DNA from 2 places in the Sporomusa aerivorans genome. Region 2 is predicted to be linked to the other one. Evidence: riboswitches for the same ligand, from Rfam matches in the RefSeq annotation. Region 2 holds a riboswitch; the other holds the start of a gene.

Region 1 (3,808 bases), 870 kb from region 2:
ATATTTTCGTATAAAAAAATCGTCCGTAGCAGAAGCTGCGGACGATTTTGTCGCTAGTAAGAAAATTACAGTGTAATGCTCTGACCAGGGGTCAAGATATGTACAGGTATGTGAAAGGCTTCCACTTTGGCTTTGAATACCTCAGGCGACTGCTCAATTACCGGCCAGGTATTATAGTGCATAGGAATGACAGTGCCTGGCTTAAGCATTTTGGCAGCTTCTGCAGCATCATCCGGTCCCATGGTATAGTTATCGCCAATTGGTAATAAGGCATAATCAATTTTCTCCAGACGGCCTAAAAGCTCCATATCGCCAAATAGTGCGGTGTCACCTGCGAAATAAACTGTCTTGCCATAGAAATTGACAATGAAACCGGCCGCATGGCCGCCGGGAACGCCCGCGCCGTGATAAGCCGGCGTTAGCCGCACATAGCCGAAATCAAAGGTTCGTTTTCCTCCCAGATGCATACTTATGTTGACGCAATTCTGTTCTCCCACCAAGCCTGCCAACTCGGCGGTTGCTATGACTGTTGCGCCGGTGCGCTTGGCGATCGCTACAGTATCGCCAAGGTGATCCCCGTGCCCGTGGCTGACAAGGATGTAGTTGCATTCAACTTCGTCAGCCTTGGCAGTTGCCAGGGGATTGCCGGTTAAAAACGGGTCAAACAGCAAAGTGGCAGTGCCGTTAGTCAGAGAAAAACATGCATGGCCATAAAAGGTTAAAGTAGTCATAGTGATACACCTCCAAAAAGAATCAATTGAATTTAATATAGTATTTTTCCGATTAACCATAAAAAAATCCTGCCTGGTCAGGAAAAAAGTAAAGTATAATGATTTGCCAGGAAGGTTAATCGGTAAAAATGGAGAATTTTTAAAAATATCAATCATTTCTACCGGCAAAAGGGGCGACTGAAAATGATCCCGATATTATCTGTAGTAGGACGTTCAAATAGCGGCAAAACCACATATCTGGAGAAACTAATTACCGAGCTTAAAAAGCGTGGTTATAAAATAGCGGTAATAAAACACCATCACAGCGATTTTGAATTTGATAGGCCGGGAAAAGATACCTGGCGGCACGCGCAGGCCGGAGCCGAGGTCGTTTATCTGGCATCCCCGCATAAAGTGGCTATGATTAGAAAGACTGACCAGGAACTGCCTCTTGACCAGATTGTTAGCAGCATTGACAATGTAGATATAATAATTACAGAAGGCTATAAAGCGGAAAACAAACCCAAGATAGAAGTGTTTCGCCAGGCGGCAGGGCATTTGCCGCTTGGTTCTAAGCCTGAGCTTTTAGCGGTGGTGGCAGATACCGCGCTTTATGAAGGTGTGCCTCACTATGCGCTTGATGATGTAGCCGCTATGGCAGATTTTTTAGAACATAAAGTGCTAAATAACGCTAATTTAAAGGACTGATTATTTATGCATGACGGACATAACCGGCAAATAAACTATCTGCGGGTTTCGGTAACTGACCTATGCAATTTTCGCTGTGTTTATTGTATGCCCGAACAAGGCGTGAAATTGTTAAAGCATGATGAAATTCTCTCCTACGAAGAATTTCTGCGGGTAATTAGTATTGTCGGCCAACAGGGAGTAAGCCGGGTCCGGCTTACCGGCGGCGAACCGCTGGTCCGGCGTGGTATTGTGGAATTTATTCGCAATATTGCCGGATTAAAGCTGATAACTGATCTGTCTATGACAACAAATGGCAGTTTATTGGCCGGAATGGCTGTCCAACTCAAAGAGGCGGGTTTAACCAGAGTAAATATTAGTTTAGATACAATTAACCCAAAACAATTTTGCAGCATTACCCGAGGCGGCAATCTTAACGATACGCTCCAAGGGATTGAAGCCGCTTTGCAGGCAGGGTTAACACCTGTCAAGCTTAATGTTGTGCTTACTAATATAGTAACTGAGCAAGATATTGCCTATTTCGTCGATTTGGTACATCGCGAGCCGGTTTCGGTTCGCTTTATTGAATATATGCCGATAGGTGAAAATCAGGTCGGCCGTGGGCCAAGTATCGATGAGATTAAAACAACAATTAACTCTTTCGGCCGGGGAAGTCTGAAGCCTACACTTGATATTCGCGGTAATGGACCGGCTAAATACTTCTATTTGCCGCAGGCTAAAGGATCATTCGGGTTTATAACGCCAATTTCCGAGCACTTCTGTAGCGTTTGCAACCGTATCCGTCTGACTGCCGATGGCAAGTTTAAGCCCTGTTTATTATCCAACCAGGAGATTGATATTAAGGCGGCACTTAGGAGCGGTGCAACCGATGACGAGATTGCCCGATTGTTTTACAATACAATTGCGGAAAAACCTCAGGGACATACATTGGCAAGTTCTGACAGCCAAACAACATTTTTTCGCAAAATGTCGCAAATTGGCGGATGACTTTTTGAAATTTTCACTCCCTTTTTTTAAAAAAAGAGAAGGAATATTTGACATCTAGGAGAATATGTATTACTAAGATGAGTTCCGAGTCAGTGTTTCCGTAACGGAAGTATTGACCAAAGGGCATGGAGAGTAATTTTCATGCCTGCCTTACGCAAAGGAAGTCTGTGTGCAGACTTTCTTTTTTTGTTTTTCTAAACATAATTAAGGAGGAGATTTTTGTGTTTTACCGTGTTAACATGGCCACTCTGGCAGTAACCAAAGAAGCGGGCGAACAGTACAAAGGCTTGGCTGGGCGGGCACTTACCTCCCGCATAGTAAAAACCGAAGTGGATGCCAATGCCCATGCACTTGGCAGGCTCAACAAACTAGTTCTTGCACCGGGCTTTCTAACCGGCACTTTTGCCCCCAACGCCGGCCGGATGTCTTTTGGCGCCAAGAGCCCGCTGACCGGAACTATCAAGGAAAGTAATGTAGGCGGTTTTATCGGCCATAAGCTGGGCCGTTGCGGCGTAACGGCCATTATTGTTGAAGATACAGCATCAGACGATAAAATGTACACAATAGTAGTTACAAAAGACGGGATAAAATTAGAGGAATGCCCCGAACTGAAAGGACTTAACATTTACGATGCTTCTGCCAAACTGCAGCAAAAATACGGCGCTAAAGCCGGTATCGCCACTATCGGTACTGCCGGCGAGAACAAAATGGCTTCCGCCTGTATCGGAGCAACCGACCAGGATGGAGAACCTACCCGTCAGGCCGGCCGCGGCGGTCTGGGGGCAGTCATGGGCAGCAAAGGCTTAAAAGCGATTGTCGTTGATGATGCCGGTGCAGCCAATATACCTTTTGTTAACGAAGAGGCATTCCGGGCCGGCGCGAAGAAACTGGCAAAAGCCCTTACTACCCATGCTGTTACCGGTCAAGGCCTGCCGACCTATGGCACCAACGTACTTGTCAATATATTAAACGAAGCCGGTGGTTTACCGACCAGAAACTTTACAGAGGGACGTTTTGAAGGCGCTAATGATATTAGCGGCGAAACTATGTATGAGACCATCAAAGCCAGGGGTGCCAATCCGACTCACGCCTGCTCGCCCGGTTGCATCATCCGCTGTTCACAAACCTATAAAGATAAAGACGGAAAAATGATTACCGGCGGCCTGGAGTATGAAACCTGCTGGGGTTTTGGCGCTGATCTCGGTATCAACAATCTGGACGATATTGCTTATATGAACCGGCTGTGCGACGATTATGGCGTAGACACCATTGAGATGGCTGTAACTCTGGGTGTGGCCATGGAAGCCGGTGTAGCAAAGTTCGGTGACAGTAAAGCGGCAATTGAACTGATTCATGAGATGGGCAAAGCAACGCCGCTTGGACGCATTTTAGGCGCTGGCGCG
Region 2 (3,808 bases):
ATCTCGGTAATGTCATGACAAAGTACCATGCCTTCAGCCTGGTATACAGGTATTACTCTCATGGACCGCCCTCCTTAGCTAAATCTTATCTGCGTAACCATCGCCTTACCACCTGTTTGCTATACCTTTAGAACGCAAGATTCATACCAACCTTGCGAATCCTACATAAATAAAAAATACGGTCCCATCAAGTATACTGTCAAAGCACGAGCCGCAGAGCCTCTAATTAATCAGAAAAATTTCACAGTATATCAAAAAAAAAGGAAGAATCAACCGGCCTTTGTCCAGTTGATTCTTCAAAATTATGTAATCTGCTCCGTTAAGTGTCCCACAAGTGTCACTTTTATGTGACACTTGTGGGACACTTTATGCTTTAGTTGTAGATAGCGTACTGCTTCATTTTCCGGTATAAGGTATTACGCGACACCCCCATGGACTTGGCCGTCAAACTGACATTGCCCCGGTGACTGGATAGCAGAGCCACAATTTCCTGGCGTTCGTTTTCCGCCAGGTAAACCCGGCGCTGTTCCCGCCTGCAGACAGATTCCGGCCGCGTATCATCCGGACTGTTTGCAACTATGCCTGCTACACTCGCCGGTTGCCGGTTACAGATATCCTGCGGCAAATTTGCCAGCGTTATAAGCTGACCTTCTGTCAGGCTCACAATCCGCTCCACTACATTCTGCAGTTCACGTACATTACCCGGCCAGCTATAGCGTACAAGCCGTTCAATGACTTCCGGACTAACGACAAGTCTCCGGGACTGTTTATCTAACTTTTCCAGAAAATGATTAAACAAGGGGACAATATCTTCCGGGCGTTCCCTTAAAGGCGGTATGGTAATGGAGATAACATCCAGCCGGTAATACAGATCTTTACGGAACGTTCCTTTTTCCACTTCTTTCATTAAGTGCTTATTTGTAGCGCAAATGACACGCACATCAATGGGAATTACTTTATCACATCCGATTCTGTTTACCTTTCGTTCCTGTAATACCCGTAATAAGGCGACCTGTTGTTCTAGCGGCATATCGCCAATTTCATCCAAAAACAGGGTTCCGCCGCAGGCCAGTTCGAATTTTCCCGGCTTGCCGCCACGTTTGGCGCCGGTGAAGGCACCATCGCCGTAGCCAAACAGTTCACTGCCAATCAGTTCCCGCGGTATAGCCCCGCAGTTAACGGCAATAAAGGGACCGGCGCGCCGGTCACTGCGATTATGAATAGCCTGGGCAAAAATCTCTTTGCCAGTGCCGCTTTCCCCCTGGAGCAAAACATTCGCCATCGTTGTCGCAGCCAGCGAGGCTATCCGGATAGCTTCCAATATAGCCTTGCTTTCACCGATAATGTCACTAAACTGCAGTGTCCCATAATGCCCGATAAAGCGGTTAACTAAGCTCTGAATCTGTTTTATCGGCCGCAGGATAATAACACCGCCGGTAACAAAGCCTTGTTCATCGGTAACCGGTTCCCCTGAGGCCAGGCAATGACTAAGCCCCTGACCGGTATCAAGCATAATTTCCACATCAAGACAGGATTCTTTACATTTCAGCATTCTGCGAATAAAGGTTTGTTTCGTCCCCAAGATGCTCTCCACCTGAACCCCCGGCTTGACTTCCGGTTTACCCAAATCAGCATCAAGTATCTTTTGGGCGACAGGATTTAGTTCGCTGATAACACCGTTATTATCAACCAGAATCACACCATCGGACATTGTGTTAAATATATTTGTCAGGCGGTGATTAATTACTTTTAGTTCATTATTCTTTTTGCGGATGCCTAGTTGAGCCATAATCGCCTCAGCAGCTGCAACAACCATTCCCAGCGTATGCAGATGCGCGGCCGTAGATTCCCCGGAAACATCGAGAATCCCCAGAAGATTTCCCTGCGCATCGAGAATGGGGGCGGCGGAACAAGTCAGACAGTGGTGTTTGCGGCAATAGTGTTCCGAACCTGATACCTGTATGGGCCTCTTTATTACCAGAGCTGTACCAATGGCGTTGGTGCCAGCCTCTTCCTCACTCCAGCTTGCCCCCTGAAAAAAACTGACTGTTATCGGGTTAAGCAAAGTGTCTTTGTCTCCCAATATCTCCATAATATATCCGCGTACATCTGTCAGGCAAACTACAAAACCGGAACCGGTTACAATCTTATACAGGTTTTCCATAAAAGGCTTAGCAATTCTGATAAGTTCCTGATTCTGCCGCAACATAACCTGAAGGCTAGTGTATTCGAGCTGAAGATGTATGCGATTATCAGTCGGGCTCACCTTGGCCTCACGGCATCGTATCCATGATTCCAATATATCTCGTCTAACGGCATACTTATAGTTTTTATCCTTATTTTTTAGCGGTGACGTAAACCTTAGCCATCCGGCCAGCGTGCCATCAAAATTATTCTCAGCATACATAGTCACAAAAAAAACACCTGCCTGTCTTAAATTTACTCAACAAGGTGCGACTGTGAAAAAATAACATACGCGCGAAAAAGATCTAAAGAGCGAGGCCGATGTAGCCCTTATCCAGGCAAAAGTTATACTTTACTTTCTATCAGGATAAAGAAAAAACAGGACACGCCAGAAGGATGAGCGCCCTGTCTCCATCATGCACTGACTCCTTTCCGCAGCGGGAGGTCGTCCGGTTTCCCGGAAAACCCATCGATCTGATGGTCATAGTTTCCATTAGACCCTCAGATTTGGAGTTACTGAATATTCTATTTATTGTTTTATATATATTCGTTACTTAGTCGTAAAATCCTGCATTTTCCAAATACCTTTCCATATTTTTGTAATTAATTTAAATTACTTTTTTCCTTAGTAAGCCAAACAAAAAAAGCTTTCTATTTCTGCAAATTAGAAAGCTTTCTGAAAACAAGCCACCGTCCGAAATTAATCAGCCCTGTCGCCAATATTAAGTTTTTTGGTAAGTACTGCCGGAATGGCTGTTTTATACAATACGTAGGCAATAATACTACCGCCTACTGTGCTGACCATAAAAGGAACAATAAAGAAGAACCCTCCGGCTGATGAGCCAATAAAATATTTAGCTATAGGATAGGCCAGTAATGCGCCGAAAATGCCGGTTCCAACGACTTCACCAATAATGGCGCCCCAGATGCTATGCGTTCTTTGATACATCATGCCAGCCAGAGCCGCCCCTACCATACTTCCGGGAAAGGCCAGAACGGAGCCAGTGCCCAAAATATTACGCAGTAAAGCAATGCCGAATGCGGCTGAAACGGAATATCGCGTGCCTAAAAGTACAGCCAGCAGGATGTTAATTACATGCTGTAACGGAAAGCACTTAGCGACACCCACCGGAATATAAACCAAATGCGCCGATAATACGCCAACAGCCATAAAGATAGCGGTATACGCCAGTTTCCTAATTTGCATATTGTCCAAACTTCCTTTCCGGGAATTTGCTTATCCTCTTTTTTCTAAAGCGTTACTATGCCCATACGCAATGACAGCTAAAAGTTACCTGTCCCTGCTGTCTGTATTCTCTTTGTTACAACATCTTCCTGCATTGATTTTAGCATTAATTGCTAAAAATGCCTTTTTGGCCTCACGCCGGGCGCATCTAACTGTTTTCCCCTCGTCATCACACAGAAAGGGAACCTTACCGGAAAAAATTATTTGACTGGGGTAGACACTTCGGTGCCCGGCGACTAAATAACTGATTAAACAACTCACCGCAGTATACGGCAGCACTTCACCGCCAAAAAGCTCGGCACTCATAATCACAGCCGCTACCGGAGTATTTACAGCTCCAGCCAGTAAAGCCGCCATACCAATGGCGGAATAAACGGA

Evidence for each region. A riboswitch is a leader RNA that binds a small molecule or an ion and turns the genes downstream of it on or off. The one in region 2 is predicted to bind molybdenum cofactor.
Region 1: it holds a riboswitch for molybdenum cofactor, as region 2 does, so the genes downstream of both, SATMO3_RS14770 (aldehyde ferredoxin oxidoreductase family protein) here and SATMO3_RS10365 (sigma-54-dependent Fis family transcriptional regulator) in region 2, are expected to answer to the same signal.

The regions. Positions count from the first base shown of each region.
Region 1 covers NZ_CP156926.1:3,130,238-3,134,045, forward strand. The annotation lists gene SATMO3_RS14755 (metal-dependent hydrolase) at 66-731, opposite strand; gene mobB (molybdopterin-guanine dinucleotide biosynthesis protein B) at 915-1,418, shown strand; gene moaA (GTP 3',8-cyclase MoaA) at 1,425-2,405, shown strand; molybdenum cofactor riboswitch at 2,476-2,584, shown strand; gene SATMO3_RS14770 (aldehyde ferredoxin oxidoreductase family protein) at 2,627-3,808, shown strand, end outside.
Region 2 covers NZ_CP156926.1:2,262,178-2,265,985, reverse strand. The annotation lists gene SATMO3_RS10370 (molybdopterin-binding protein) at 1-62, opposite strand, end outside; gene SATMO3_RS10365 (sigma-54-dependent Fis family transcriptional regulator) at 374-2,407, opposite strand; molybdenum cofactor riboswitch at 2,594-2,709, opposite strand; gene thiW (energy coupling factor transporter S component ThiW) at 2,885-3,391, opposite strand; gene SATMO3_RS10355 (chloride channel protein) at 3,476-3,808, opposite strand, start outside.